2 regions of the Thermosyntropha tengcongensis genome follow, and region 1 is predicted to be linked to the other one. Evidence: riboswitches for the same ligand, from Rfam matches in the RefSeq annotation. Region 1 holds a riboswitch; the other holds the start of a gene.
What was found. Region 1 has a riboswitch for thiamine pyrophosphate ahead of ACZ42E_RS08455 (sulfide-dependent adenosine diphosphate thiazole synthase). Riboswitches for the same ligand answer to the same signal wherever they lie in the genome.
Positions count from the first base shown of each region.

Region 2: another riboswitch for thiamine pyrophosphate. It lies ahead of ACZ42E_RS03040 (thiamine-binding protein); the one in region 1 lies ahead of ACZ42E_RS08455 (sulfide-dependent adenosine diphosphate thiazole synthase).

Region 1 is NZ_AP042437.1:1,757,820-1,765,161, forward strand. Features, by position in the region: gene thiD (bifunctional hydroxymethylpyrimidine kinase/phosphomethylpyrimidine kinase) at 1-735, shown strand, start outside; gene thiE (thiamine phosphate synthase) at 751-1,395, shown strand; gene thiC (phosphomethylpyrimidine synthase ThiC) at 1,358-2,653, opposite strand; gene ACZ42E_RS08455 (sulfide-dependent adenosine diphosphate thiazole synthase) at 2,650-3,438, opposite strand; TPP riboswitch at 3,573-3,664, opposite strand; gene ACZ42E_RS08460 (winged helix-turn-helix domain-containing protein) at 3,986-4,315, opposite strand; gene ACZ42E_RS08465 (acyl-CoA dehydrogenase family protein) at 4,589-5,836, shown strand; gene ACZ42E_RS08470 (acetyl-CoA hydrolase/transferase family protein) at 5,874-7,208, shown strand; gene ACZ42E_RS08475 (helix-turn-helix domain-containing protein) at 7,326-7,342, shown strand, end outside.
Region 2 is NZ_AP042437.1:623,841-631,182, reverse strand. Features, by position in the region: gene ACZ42E_RS03060 (tRNA (adenine(22)-N(1))-methyltransferase) at 1-333, opposite strand, end outside; gene ACZ42E_RS03055 (NUDIX domain-containing protein) at 439-843, shown strand; gene ACZ42E_RS03050 (eIF2B alpha/beta/delta subunit family protein) at 840-1,640, shown strand; gene ACZ42E_RS03045 (TrpB-like pyridoxal phosphate-dependent enzyme) at 1,685-3,061, opposite strand; TPP riboswitch at 3,195-3,305, shown strand; gene ACZ42E_RS03040 (thiamine-binding protein) at 3,368-3,658, shown strand; gene ACZ42E_RS03035 (ABC transporter permease) at 3,630-4,400, shown strand; gene ACZ42E_RS03030 (ABC transporter substrate-binding protein) at 4,437-5,399, shown strand; gene ACZ42E_RS03025 (ABC transporter ATP-binding protein) at 5,416-6,132, shown strand; gene ACZ42E_RS03020 (acyl-CoA dehydratase activase) at 6,155-7,150, opposite strand; gene ACZ42E_RS03015 (2-hydroxyacyl-CoA dehydratase) at 7,182-7,342, opposite strand, start outside.

The DNA.
Region 1 (7,342 bases):
GCTGCAGGGATAATGGCCGATCTCAAGACAGTATCTTCTCTGGGAGGTTATTTTACCGGAGTAGTAACTGCCCTTACCGCCCAAAACACTTCCCGGGTCAGCGCCGTCAAAGAAGCAGGTGATGCTTTCCTGCAGAGGCAGCTTGAAGCGGTAGCCGAAGATTTCAGGATAGACGGCATAAAAATAGGCATGCTGTACAGCAGGGAAAACATCGAAACTGTAAGCAGGTTTTTAAAGGGGCTAAAATCGGAAATACCGGTAGTTCTGGATCCGGTCATAATTTCAACCAGCGGTTATCCGCTTCTGGAAAAAGAGGCAGCAGAAGCGCTAAAAGAAAAGCTTTTCCCCCTGTGCACAGCTATAACCCCCAATATACCGGAAGCTGAATTTTTATCCAGCCATACGGTAAAAGAAGTGAAAGATATGGAAAAAGCAGCAAAAGAACTCCTTAAATACGGCCCTGGATGGGTTATCGTGAAAGGAGGGCATCTTGAAGGGGAACCGGTTGATATAGCAGCCAGCCAGGAAAAAATTCACCGCTTCAAGAGCCAGCGCATAGAAAAAGGGGAAATAAGGGGAACCGGCTGCGCCTTTTCTTCTGCCCTCGCTTTCTACCTGGCTGCCGGGCTTAAAGTTCCGGAGGCAGTCAGCAAAACCAAAACTTACCTCGAAGAAGCGATAAGGCAAAGTTTTCGCCCCGGCCAGGGATGCCCTGTCCTCAAGCATTTTATATAAGGAGGATAACCGGATATGAAAACAAAGCCTGACTATTCACTGTATCTTGTAGCAGACGCTGACCTTCTTTCCCCTTTTAACCCGACAGAACAGGTAGTTAAGGCCGTAAAGGGAGGAGCGACTATCGTCCAGCTGCGGGCCAAGAAATTAGCTGACCGGGATTTTTACAGCCTGGCCCTTAATATAAAAGAAGCCCTTTCCCCCTGTTCCATACCTTTCATAATAGACGACCGGGTAGATATAGCACTGGCTGTAAACGCGGACGGAGTACACCTGGGGCAAAAAGACCTGCCTGTTCCAACCGCCCGGCAAATACTCGGCCCGCATAAAATCATCGGCCTTACGGCTAACAAGCTGGAAGAGGCAGAAAAAGGTGAAAAAGAAGGGGCCGACTACCTGGGCATAGGCCCGGTTTTTCCTACTGCCACCAAGGAAAATCCAGCTCCGGTAATCGGCCCTGAAAAACTTAAAATTTTCACAGCCCGGGTTAAGATACCGGTGGTAGCCATAGGAGGCATAAACCCGGACCGGGCAGTTGAGATAAAGAGAGCAGGAGCAAGCGGTATAGCCGTTTCTTCATTTATCCTTAAAAGCCCTGACCCTGAAGAAGCTGCCTTTCTGCTCAAAAAAGCCTGGACAAACTGTCCTTATCCATCCTGACCGCGCAGTATTCTCCGCACATGCTGCAGGGCTGGCCTTTACAGGCATCAGGGTTTTTGTCCTTGTATATAAAGAAGGCTTTTTCCGGATGAAGCGAAAGCCCTATCTGTTTCTCCCAGTCCAGTTCCCTTCTGGCTCTTGATACCGCCATATCCCTTTCCCAGGCACGCTTTTTGCCCCTGGCCAAATCGGCAGCGTGGGCAGCCAGCCGGGAAACCGCCACCCCTTCTATTATATCCTCTTCATCCGGAAGCCCCAGGTGCTCAGCAGGGGTTACACAGCAGAGGAAGTCGGCTCCATAAAAAGCAGCCAGCGCCCCGCCGATAGCCCCTGCCACATGGTCATAGCCAGCTGCAATATCGGTTACCAGAGGCCCCAGCACATAAAAAGGGGCATTATGGCAGAGCTTTTTTTCCAGGTCAATACATGCTTTTATGCTGTTTAAAGGCATATGCCCGGGACCTTCCACCATCACCTGCACCCCTTTTTCCCGGGCCCTCTTCACCAGCTCTCCCAGGATAACCATCTCCTCTATCTGGGCCGGGTCATTGGCATCCGCCAGGGACCCTGGCCGCAAACCATCCCCCAGGCTCAAGGTAGTGTCATAGCGCAGGCACAGTTCCAGAAGATAATCAAAGTTTTCATAAAAAGGGTTTTCCCGGCCGTGTTTTCTCATCCAGGCTGCGGTTATCGCCCCTCCCCGGCTCACTATCCCCATAAGTCGGGGGTTTTTATCAAGAACGGCCAGGGAAGACCTGGTTATGCCGCAGTGGACGGTTATAAAATCTATGCCGTCCTGGATGTGTTTTTCCACAGCCTTAAACATATCTTCTTCGGTCATAGCCAGGATATCTCCCTTTTTCTCTTCCGCTTCCGCAGCAGCCTGATAAACAGGCACACTGCCTACCGGCACCTCAGAAACCCTTACAAACTCCTGCCTTATCCTGTCGCGCTCCCTGCCGGTGCTAAGGTCCATAACCGTATCAGCCCCAATTTTTAAAGCCGCCTTAAGCTTTCTGATTTCCTTTTCCAGGCTGGATGCCTGCTTGGATACCCCCAGATTGGCATTTACCTTTACCGTAAGGCCTCTGCCTATGCCGCAGGCTTTTAATCCCTGATGCCTTATATTAAAAGGTATAACTATGTAACCTTCCTCCACCCCTTTTCTAACCTCTTCAGGGGACAGGCCTTCTTTAGCCGCCACCTCCAGCATCTGGGGAGTAACCTCTCCGCGCTTCGCCTTTATAAGCTGGGTCATAAACTCACCTTCTTTACATATTCTAAAGCCAGCCCTGCTGCCTTGCGTCCTGATAAGAGCATGCCCCCGAAAATAGGCCCCATACGGGGGGTATTAAAAAGGGAACTTACACTCATGCCGGCTGCTATAAGCCCCTCTGCTATGAAACCCGTATATTCTACCACCATTTCTTCTCCTTTTTCCGCCCACATGGAAGAAGTCCTAACCCTATCTTCCCTGTCTTCCGGGAGCTTTTCAGCGGATTTGGCCAGGTAAATTCTGGCTACACTCGCATCATGCCCGGTAGCGTCGATAACTGCCTTAGCCCCCAGAGAAAGGGGATCCACATGCATACCAAGCTTTACCGCAGCAGTCCAGTTTACGACTACCCCGCAGACGCGCTTTTCCCTCACCATAACATCTTCTGCCGTTATGCCATTTAAAATCTTGGCTCCTTCCCTATCCGCAGCCAGGATAAGCTGAGCTACCGCCCGGTAGGAAGGCACCACCAAATAGCCGTCCTGGTTTATCCGGTGCACAATCCCTATTTCATCCAGAATTTCAGCTGCTTCTTTCTGGAAAACTATCTGGTTAAAGAACATGCCGCCTCCCCACATGCCGCCGCCGGGAGATAAGCGGCTTTCCAGGACTGCTGTCTTAAGCCCGCTTTTAGCGGCATAAAAAGCAGCCGTAAGCCCTGCCGGTCCCCCTCCCACGATTATAAGATCACACTCCAGATTTTCTTTCAGCACTGAATAATACTCATCAATAATAGAAGCAGTTATTTTTATATCATTTATGAGCATTTTCTTTCCTCCCCTTTATATTTTCCCCTGGATACCAGGCAGGCGAAGGGGGAATTACGCTTCTTCACCTTTTCATCCCCCCTTTCCAGATAAAAAAACCTGACGTTTGCCCAAAAAGGCATGCGTCAGGTATAAAAACCCCTCACTGCGCTCCCTCCGCTGGTATTACCCAGTTCAGGTTCAAAGGGTATAATCTCAGCCTTTAACGGCACCCCTGCGCATACCTGGTATGCAGTTTTTTTAAACTATATAGAAAAAATTCCTTAACGGCAAGTGTCTTTACAAAAAATTTACTTTTCCAAATAAACGCTTTTGTAAAAATCATGCTTTCTATCTGCTGCCACTATTCTGCATATGCGGTTTACTCCAGTCATGGTTATACAATAAATGCATTGTTAAAAAAGCATTGATGCACAACTATCAAATATTTTATTATAAAAATTAATTCTTCTGCCCCTGGCAGCCAGGAATTTATCCCCTGTGCCAGGGGTAAAATTTTTTAATAAAGCTTAAAAACTGCTATTCAGGGAACTGCATGAATGATGATTTATTTAAAATACTTTTCAAATATATTCTGCAAAGCTTCCTCACATTCCTTATAAAAAGCAGCATATTTATCCACAAGTTCTGCCGCTTCCGGGGTAAGGGCAGAACCCCCTCCTTTTTTCCCTCCGCTCTGGCTTATGATAAGCGGGAAACCCAGCCTTTTTTCCAGGCTTTTTATAAGGTTGTAAGCCTGGCTGTAGGACATATGCATACTGCTGGCAGCTTTGGATAAGGAACCGGTTTCCCTAACCCCCTTTAAAAGCTCATAAGGCCCCGGTCCAAATACCTTGCCTTCTTTATCCAGCCATATTTTAAATTTCAGATTATACATGCCTACCTCCACTAACCCTTATCTCACCCATTATATATGTAAAACATCCTCCCCCATTTAGCCCTGTCATTTTCCATTCTGATGCTGGTAAAAAAATTCTATTCCTATTTTCTCCCTCCCGTCAAGCCCGCACTTGATAAATAAATACCTGCTTTATGCCTGCTTTTTACATAATATTGCAAAATCAAATTGACATATCTCTATTACAAATGTAATAATTTAATTACATAATGTAATAAAATTTGCATTTTACATCAAGGGGGAGAAGGATTTATGTTTGATTTTTTGATGACACCTGAACAGCTAAAATTGCGGGATGAGGTAAGAGAATTTGTAAAATCGATTCCCCGGGAATATATCCTGGATATGGACGCTGACAGGATAAAATACCCTAAAGATTTCATCCGGGAATGTGGAAAAAGGAACCTCATCGGCATAAGAGTCCCCAAAGAATACGGCGGCAGAGGCTTAAAATGGGTAGATGACGTGATGGTAGCCGAAGAAATATGCGTACCTGGCTATATTTTCGGCTGCACCTGGGGAGTTACCGGGGATGTAGTAACAGAAGCCATCGTACACTTCGGCACCGAAGAACAGAAAAAAAGGTTCCTGCCTCCTATCTGCAAAGGGGAAAAATTTGCTGCTGAATGTTTAACTGAACCGCGCGGGGGCTCTGATTTCTTCGGGGCAACTACGGTAGCCAGACGCGACGGAGACGACTTTATCCTGAATGGGCAAAAAAGATTTATTGTTGGCGGTGAAGGCGCCGACTATTTTCTGGTTTATGCCAAAACCGACCTTGATGCCCCTCCCCATAAAGGCATGACCTGTTTTATGGTGGAAAGGGAAATGGGAGTTAAGACCGAATACCTCTACGGGTTGATGGGATGCCGCGGCGGGGGAACTGCCAGGGTAGTCTTTGAAGATGTCCGGGTTCCCAAAGAAAATGTGATTGGAGAAGTTAACGGAGCTGCCCCCATATTTTATCAGATGATGGTTCCAGAAAGGCTGGGAACGGCTGCCATGACTATCGGAGCAGCCAGGCCGGCAGTAGAAATAGCGACTGATTATACTACCAAACGCAAAGCATTCGGCACCCAGATTAAAAACTTCCAGGCAGTAAGCTTTAAAGTGGCTGATGCCGTCCTCAAGCTGGACACCTGCCGCAGTGTGATATACACCACCGCTATTGCCGCTGATGATCCAAAGGTAAAAGCTTCCCGGGTAAGAAGGCTGGTATCCCAGTCCAAAAAATTTGTTACCGAACAATGCTGGGATGCTGTAAACCTGGCCATGCAGGTAATGGGCGGCATAGCCTATACCGATGTTTACCCGATTGAAAAAATCGTGCGCGACCTGAGGCTTTCCATGATATGGGTAGGCACCAATGAAATCATGACCCTTATAAGCCAGCATGAATGGTACAAAGAAAGAGCAGAAGAAATCAAAAACACCAATAAGCGCGACAGTGAAGCTGATGCCCTCAATGCCTTTGCCGAAGGGGAAAAGATTTACGAATAATTCCGCAAGCAGTAAACTTTTAAGGGGGAAGGGGTAAATGAATAAAAATAAAGTTAAAGATTTATATAAAAGCAAGCTTATGACTGCTGAAGAAGCGGTAAAGCTTATTCCGCAAAATTCCTTTATCGCAACCCCTTTAACTAACGGCCAGCCACCAAAGCTGATAAATGCCATGGCTCACTGCATGGCATCAGGTGAACTTAGAGGATGTGAGTTTTTAGGGTGCTTGAGCGTAAGATTTATGGATATTCACAAGCCCGAAATACTTGCCGAAATCAATAAATACAATACAATTGATGTCATGTACAGCGGTCCTATTGAAAGGTATTTCATAAACGAAGGCCTGTATTCTTTTGTCCCCCACCGCCTTTTTGACGGTCCCAAAATGGTAGAAGTTGCCAATATGAAAGCAGCACTTATCACTGTATCTCCCATGGATGAGCACGGCTTTTTCAGCACCGGCATCCATCCTGACTATATCTACGGCTTTATCCACCACAGTCCAGGATGCAAAATAATCGTCGAAGTAAATGAAAATATGCCCCGCACTTACGGCAACAACCATTTTCACATTTCTGAAATTGCAGCCGTAGTTGAAAATAATGAACCTCTAGTTTGCCTGCCCGAAATCCCGGTAAACGAAAAAGATGAGCTTATAGGGCAATATATAGCGGAATTGGTTCCTGACGGCGCATGTCTGCAGCTGGGAATCGGCACTATTCCCAATGCCGTCGCCCTCCATTTAAAAGATAAGAAGGACCTGGGAATCCATTCAGAAATGCTGTGCGACTCTATGGTTGACCTCTATGAACAGGGAGTGATAACCGGACGCAGGAAAAATTTCATGCCCCGCAAATGGGTAGCCTGCTTTGCCTTTGGCAGCCAGAAGCTTTACGATTTCGTACGGGAAAATCCCATGGTAGAAATGCACAGCTGTGAAATAACTAATGACCCTTATTACATCGGCCTTAATGACAATGTAATTTCTATAAATTCTACCCTGGAAGTTGATCTGGCCGGGCAGTGTGCCTCCGAAGCCATTGGAACCAAAGTCTATTCAGGAGCTGGAGGCCAGATGGACTTTGTTGAAGGAGCCTGGAGATCAAAAGGCGGCAAAGCTTTCCTGGCTTTGTATTCTACCTATGAAGACAAAACTACCGGAGAGCTGAAATCAAGAATAGTGCCTACTCTCACCCCAGGTGCCTATGTAACTACCACCCGCAATGATACCCAGTATGTGGTAACCGAATACGGGGTAGCCTATCTTAAAGGCTATAATATGAGAGATCGGGTAAAATCCCTGATAAGAATAGCCCACCCGGACTTTAGAGACTGGCTTACATTTGAAGCCAAAAAGCTTAACTATATTTAATCCATTATTAAGATACGGGAGGAAAACCTCCCTTTTTTTATGCTTAAAATTGAGTCAAACAGTAGGATTAAAACAAATAATAGACTATTATATAGATTAAAGGGGGCTTGAAGTCAGATGAGCTTTAAGGAAAT
Region 2 (7,342 bases), 1.1 Mb from region 1:
AAAACTCTCTGCCTTTTCCCAATCATCCTCTAAAATAGAAGCTATCGTTTCTCCTCCCATACCGGCAATAACCACATTATAAACTTCCCCTTTTTCTATTACCCTAAGCCCATTTCCCTTTCTCACCTCTATCCTGTCCATAAGGCCTTCCTTTTCAATTTCCCTTACTGCCCTCAAATAAGGCCCCTGTGCCACATCTGTAGCAATAGCCCGGGGCACCATCCCGTTCTTTACCAGGTAAACCGGGAGATAGGCATGATCAGTCCCTATATCAGCCAGAGGCTGGCCTTTTACGATCATCTGGCTTATGGCAAGCAGTCTTTTATCGAACACAACTATTTTAACCCTTTCGCATATATTTATTGGTATAATATAACCCAAGAGAGATTAGTCATACAAGCCTTTATATTCATAATAATCACAAAATGAGGTGCGAAAATGCAGGAATGTCATGTGGTAACCTGTTTTTTGGAATATGAAAACAAAGTTCTTATACTAAAAAGAAGCAGCAAAGTAAGCTCCTATCAATACAAGTGGGCAGGCATAAGCGGCTATATCGAAGAAGGCAATTCTCCATCCGAGCAGGCCCGGATAGAACTGGAAGAAGAAACAGGCCTTAAAGCAGAAGACTACGAACTGGTTAAAGCCGGGGAACCCCTTAAGGTAACAGACGAAAAAATGCAGCGCATATGGGTAGTCTATCCATTTCACTTTCGCTTGACTAAACTTAAAAAACTTAAGCTGGATTGGGAACATACCGAATTCAGGTGGGTGCTTCCGGAAAAAATAAAAGACCTTCCCACGGTTCCCGGACTTTACGAAGCCTGGGAGAGGGTTAAATGAAAAACATAAGGCAGAAAATAATAGATCTGCAAAATGACCAAACCCACGGAGCCAGCTACCTGGCTCTGCAGGCTATTAACATCCTGAAAAAAGCTGCCCTGGATATAGATGCTGCCGACAGGATTTCTTTTCTCCAATCTATGAACAGCCTGGCTGAAGAACTTAAAAACATCCGCCCCAGCATGGTTTCCATCCATAATCTGGTTTCTGATTATATAGAAGAGTTAAACCAGAAAGAAAATATTGCCCTTTCTTTTTCAGATCTGAGAAAAAAAGCTGCCTGCATAGCAGACAATATCATCTGCCAGGCAATGATTAAACAAAAACAAACTATACAAAAAGGTTCCAGGCTCATAAAGGACAAATCTATCGTGGCCACCTGCAGCTACAGCTCTACGATAGCAGAAACTATCAAAGCCGCATACAGGGAAGGCAAAAAATTCGACATAATAATCGCCCGCTCCTCTCCTCCTGGCAGTTCTTATGCCTACGGGGAAATATTGGCAGAGAAACTAGGGGTGCCTTTAAACATACACATAATCCCTGATGAGAATATTCCTTCCTTCCTGCCTGAAGCTGACTATGTCTTGCTGGGAGCTGATACCGTCCTTGCTGATAAAAGGGTGATAAACGGCTATCCATCCTTCATCACAGCAGAAACAGCCTTTAAAAGCAAAAAGCCGCTCTATGTAGTTTGCGAACCGCATAAAATAGCAAGGGCAGAATTTACCCCCCACCTGGAAGACGGTTTTGAACTGATTCCTGCTCACTTTATAACCGAAATCGTTGCTGGATAACAAAAAGGGCAGCACCCTCTGTAAAGGCTGCTGCCCTTTTTATATTACCTGTACTCTTCCGGTACTTGCGGCAGATCTTTAAGGCTCTCCCTCAGCTCTTCATCCGAAAATTCTATATCTTCGGTTTCTCCGGAAAGGTACATATCATAGGAATACAAATCCAGATAACCATGTCCGCTCAAATTAAATACAATACACTTAGAAACCCCTTCTTCTTTAGCCTTTAAAGCTTCATCAATCGCTACCCTCACTGCGTGGGCAGATTCAGGAGCCGGCACAATACCCTCATGCTGGGCAAAAAGGAGGGCTGCTTCAAAAGTAGGATTCTGTTTTACAGCTACCGCTTCCAAAAGGCCGTCATGATAAAGCTGGCTTACCAGCGGTGATTCTCCATGATACCTTAACCCTCCTGCGTGAATGCCGGAAGGAGTAAAATTATGGCCCAGGGTATACATCTTGGTAACCGGTACCAGTCCAGCTGAATCACCATAATCATAGGCAAAAACGCCTTTGGTTAAGGTAGGACAGGCAGCCGGTTCTACCGCTACCAGCCGCACTTTTTTGCCTGCCAGTTTGTCAGGTATAAAAGGAAACGCAATGCCGGCAAAATTGCTTCCCCCACCGCAGCAGCCTATAACTACATCAGGATATTCATCTACCATTTCGAGCTGCATTTTGACTTCCTGCCCTATTACCGTCTGGTGCAAACATACATGATTCAATACACTGCCCAGGGAATAGTTGGTGTCATCCCTCTTTAAAGCTTCTTCTACCGCTTCACTTATAGCAATAGCCAGAGTACCAGGGCTGTCAGGATTTTTAGCCAGTACATCCCTTCCGCTCTGGGTAAGTTCACTTGGGCTCGGTACGCACCTGCCGCCATAAAGTTCCATAATAGAGCGGCGATAAGGTTTCTGATAATAGCTTACCTTTACCATATATATCATGGCTTCCAGCCCGAAAAGCCTGCAGGCCAGAGCCAGAGCAGTTCCCCACTGGCCAGCTCCCGTTTCGGTAGTTATCCTTTTAATGCCCTGCTTTTTATTGTAATAAACCTGAGCTAAAGCAGAATTAAGCTTATGGCTCCCTACCGGGCTTACCCCTTCATATTTGTAATAAATGCGGGCAGGAGTATCCAGCGCTTTTTCCAAACCCCTTGCCCTGTATAAAGGGGAAGGACGGTATTTCTTATAGTGTTCCCTTACCTCTTCCGGAATTTCAATATATCTTTCCGTAGAAACCTCCTGCATTATAAGCTCGCGGGCAAAAATAGGTTCCAAATCAGCAGGAGCAAGAGGCTTTAAAGTCTTTGGATTTAACCCGGGAGCTAAAGGATTGGGCATGTCAGCCTGTACATTGTACCAGAACTTGGGGAGCTTCTCCTCAGGCAGGATAATCTTGGTGAGCTCTTCTCTACTCATCTTACCTACTCTCCTCTCAGCAGATTAATCAAATAAGAGATAAATTAAGTTTAGCATATAAATATACAGCCTTACAATACCGCGCAAATTTTTATTGACTTTATTTTTAATAAGAGATACAATTATCCCCAAACTTAATAATAAGGGGAGCTGGACCTTTCCGGCTGAGAGTGGGTGAAATGGAGCCCTGACCCTGGAACCTGATCTGGGTAATGCCAGCGTAGGGAAAATGGCTATACAGGCTGCTTATTACCCTTTTTAGCTGGTATAAGCAGCTTACTTATTTTCAAAAGGAGGTTGTCTAAAATGGCAGAAGCCCATTTAAGCCTTAAAATTCTGCCGGTAGTCGAAGAAAGCCGCATATATGAAATGGTAGACAAGGTAATACAGCTCATAATAAACTCAGGTTTAAATTATGTAGTCGGCCCTTCCGAGACTACTGTGGAAGGGGATCTCGACACCCTGCTGGAACTGGTCAAAAAAGCCAACCAGGTATGTATAGAAAACGGGGTTCCCCGGGTAGTATCAGTAATAACTATCGACTATAAGCCAGACGGAGTGACTATTGATGAAAAAATCAGCAAATACCGCCCATAGGCTGGCTCCATTGATAACTATTGCCCTGCTGCTTTTTTTCTGGGAAACAGCCGTAAGATTATGCGATATTAAACCCTGGATCCTTCCTGGACCGCTGGCTGTCATAAATGCACTCGCAAAAGAAAAGGAACTTCTCCTCATGCATACGGCAGCCACGCTGGGAGAAGCCTTGAGCGGTTTTTTAATCTCCATACTGCTGGCATTAGTGATAGGCATCATACTCAATCACAGTAAATTTTTAAACCGTGCCGTATATCCCCTGCTTATCATATCCCAGACTATCCCTCTTATAGTCCTGGCAGTCCTTTTTACCATATGGTTTGGCTGGGGAATAACGCCCAAAATAATAATAGTAGTGCTGGTATGCTTTTTCCCTATCACCATCAATTTCATGGAAGGCATAAGCTCGGTAGACCCGGATCAGATAAACCTTTTCCGCTCCATGGGGGCAAGCGATTTCGCCATTTTCCGCATGGTAAAGTTCCCTTCAGCCCTTCCCGCTTTCTTTTCCGGCTTGCGAATCGCCGCTACTTACAGCGTAATGGCAGCCGTAATCGGGGAATGGCTGGGAGCCCAGAAAGGATTAGGGTATTTTATGACCTTGAAGCAGAAAAGCTTTGCTATCGATGAAGTGCTGGCTGCTGTAGTTATTATCTGCTTTTTAAGCTTTCTCCTGGTAAAAATAATCGACTTTATGGAATATATACTGCTCCCCTGGACTCAGATAGAAGAAATATTCTAGATCTAGAGGAGGGATAAAATGCGCTCCAAAACCGCAATGTTTTTAATTTTTCTTCTGATAGTCAGTCTGCTGCCCGGCTGCGGAAAAAAAGCAGAAGAAAATGACCTTACCCAGGTTACCGTCATACTGGACTGGTTTCCCAACACCAATCATACCGGCCTTTATGTAGCCAAAGAAAAAGGATTTTATGCAGAGGAAGGACTAGATGTAAAAATAGTAAATCCGGGCGAAGGAGGGACTGCCCAGCTTATAGCCGCAAATAAGGGGGATTTCGGCATAAGCTATCAGGAAGAAGTAACCTATGCCCGTTCCCAAAATATCCCGGTAGTAGCGCTGGCAGCTGTTATACAGCATAATACTTCCGGCTTTGCGTCGCCAGCAGACAGAAACATCAAAACCCCCAGAGACTTTGAAAACAAAACTTATGGGGGCTGGGGCTCTCCCATGGAAAGTGCCATGATAAAAGCCCTGATGGATAAATATGGGGCAGATTTCAGCAAAGTTAACATGATAAATATAGGCTCAGCCGACTTTTTTACCAGCATAGAAAAAGACATTGATTTTGCCTGGATATACTACGGATGGACAGGAATAGAAGCCGAGCTAAAGAATATCCCTCTTAATTTCATAAAACTGCGCGATGAACATGAAGCGCTTGATTTCTATACTCCGGTCATTATAACCAGTGAGGATAAAATTAAAAACCACCCGGAACTGGTAAAAAAGTTTATGCGGGCAACTTCCCGCGGTTATAAATTTGCCATAGAAAATCCACAGGAAGCAGCTGACATACTTCTTAAAGCAGCTCCCGAACTTAATCCCGAGCTGGTAAAGAAAAGCCAGCAGTATCTTGCCCGCGAATACCAGGCTGATGCTCCCCGCTGGGGAGAAATGAAACTGGAGGTATGGAAAAAATATGCCGATTTTATGTATCAAAATAAACTTATAAAGAAAAACATCAAGCCATCTGAAGCTTTCACCAATGAATTTTTGCCATAAAAGAGGAGTTTTTAACATGGCCAAACTGGAAGCTGTGAACATCTGCAAAACCCTGGATGGGCTTTATACTCTGGATAATATATCAATACACCTTGAAGAACAGGAACTGGCAGTTATTTTAGGCCCCAGCGGATGCGGCAAAAGCACCCTTTTTCACATCATATCCGGGCTCATAAGTCCGGATAAAGGCAAAATAATTATTGACGGATGTGACTTTACCGGCAAAACCGGGCGGGTAGGCTACATGCAGCAGAAAGACCTTCTGCTCCCTTTCCGCACTGTTCTTGACAATATTGCCATCCCTCTGGTGTTAAAAGGAGCAAGCTGGAAAGAAGCCAGAACGCAGGCAAAACCTTATCTATCCCAGTTTGGGCTCAAGGAATTTGAAAACTACTACCCGCGCCAGCTTTCCGGCGGTATGAAGCAGAGGGCTGCCCTGCTCAGAACTTATCTTTTTGCCAGTGATATACTGCTTCTGGATGAGCCTTTTGCCGCCCTGGATGCCATAACCAGGCACAAAATGCAAAAGTGGCTTTTAGATTTGCGAAGCCAGTATAGGCCCAGCATCCTTTTCATAACCCACGACATCGAAGAAGCCTTGCTCCTGGCTGACCGCATCTATGTATTTTCTCCCCTGCCCGCCAGGGTAGTCGGGGAGTTTGTGACAAAAAACCGATCTGATGAAGAAAAAAATAAATTCAGAAAAGTGATACTAAACATCCTTGGCATGTAAAAAGCGGGGGATTTCCCCGCTTCTACACAACTTTCAGGTTTTCCCGGTACCGCTTGTTAAGCGAATTTTCCCATTTTCGGCAGCGGTCCCCCCAGTAAGCCAGAGGGATATCATCCCTTTTTATGCATACCACTTCACAAAGATTGGGGCACCCGCTGCATTCAAAACTTTTAGAAATAAAATCTCCGCTCAAGATAAAATCATCGCCCTTAAAAAGAGTTTTCACCCCATAGCCTTCTATATATTCCCTGGCCAGTATAGCTGCCCCTATGGCCCCCATGACATTATAATGTTCAGGCACCATTACCCGGCATCCCAAAAATTTCTCAAAAGCTTTCCTTAAGCCTATATTGGCAGCAACCCCTCCCTGAAAAACGACAGGCTCTGCTATCTTTTTCCCTTTGGCTACATTGTTCATGTAGTTTCTGACCAGGGCTTCACACAGGCCCATCAAAATATCTTCTACCGGATATCCCATCTGCTGTTTGTGAATCATGTCTGATTCGGCAAATACTCCACACCGTCCAGCTATCCGCACCGGCTGGGTAGAAGCAATCGCCTTCATTCCAAATTCTTCTATAGGTATATTGAGCCTGGCTGCCTGCTGGTCAAGAAAAGAGCCAGTCCCGGCTGCACATACCGTATTCATGGCAAAATCAACAACAATACCATTTTCCAGTATAATTATCTTGGAATCCTGCCCTCCGATTTCTATTATCGTCCTCACATCAGGGTAAAGATAAGAAGAAGCTACTGCATGAGCTGTAATCTCATTTTTTACTACATCTGCCCCCAGCAGTATACTGGCCAAATACCTGCCGCTGCCAGTAGTCCCTACTCCCCTTATATCGATTCTGGCATCCAGCCCTTCCTTCACTTTTAAATACCCTTCCCTTACTGCTCTGACTGGATTCCCCTGCGTACGAAGATAAACTTTTTTCCTAACCTTGCCGTTCTGGTCTATCAGGACAAAATTGCTGCTCACTGAACCTATATCGACACCTAAATAGCAGAGCAAAATACCGCACTCCTTTACCGTTATTTTTAAACTACCTGCTTAACGCCGCTCTTCTTTCACCTATTTTCTTGCGCCTTTTCAGCATATCAACAAAAGCTTCCAGTCTGGTAGCGATGCCAGCGGTAGCCGCGTGTTCATCAAAATACAAAGTCATACATGGAATATTCTCCCTGTCTTTCACCTCACCTAAAA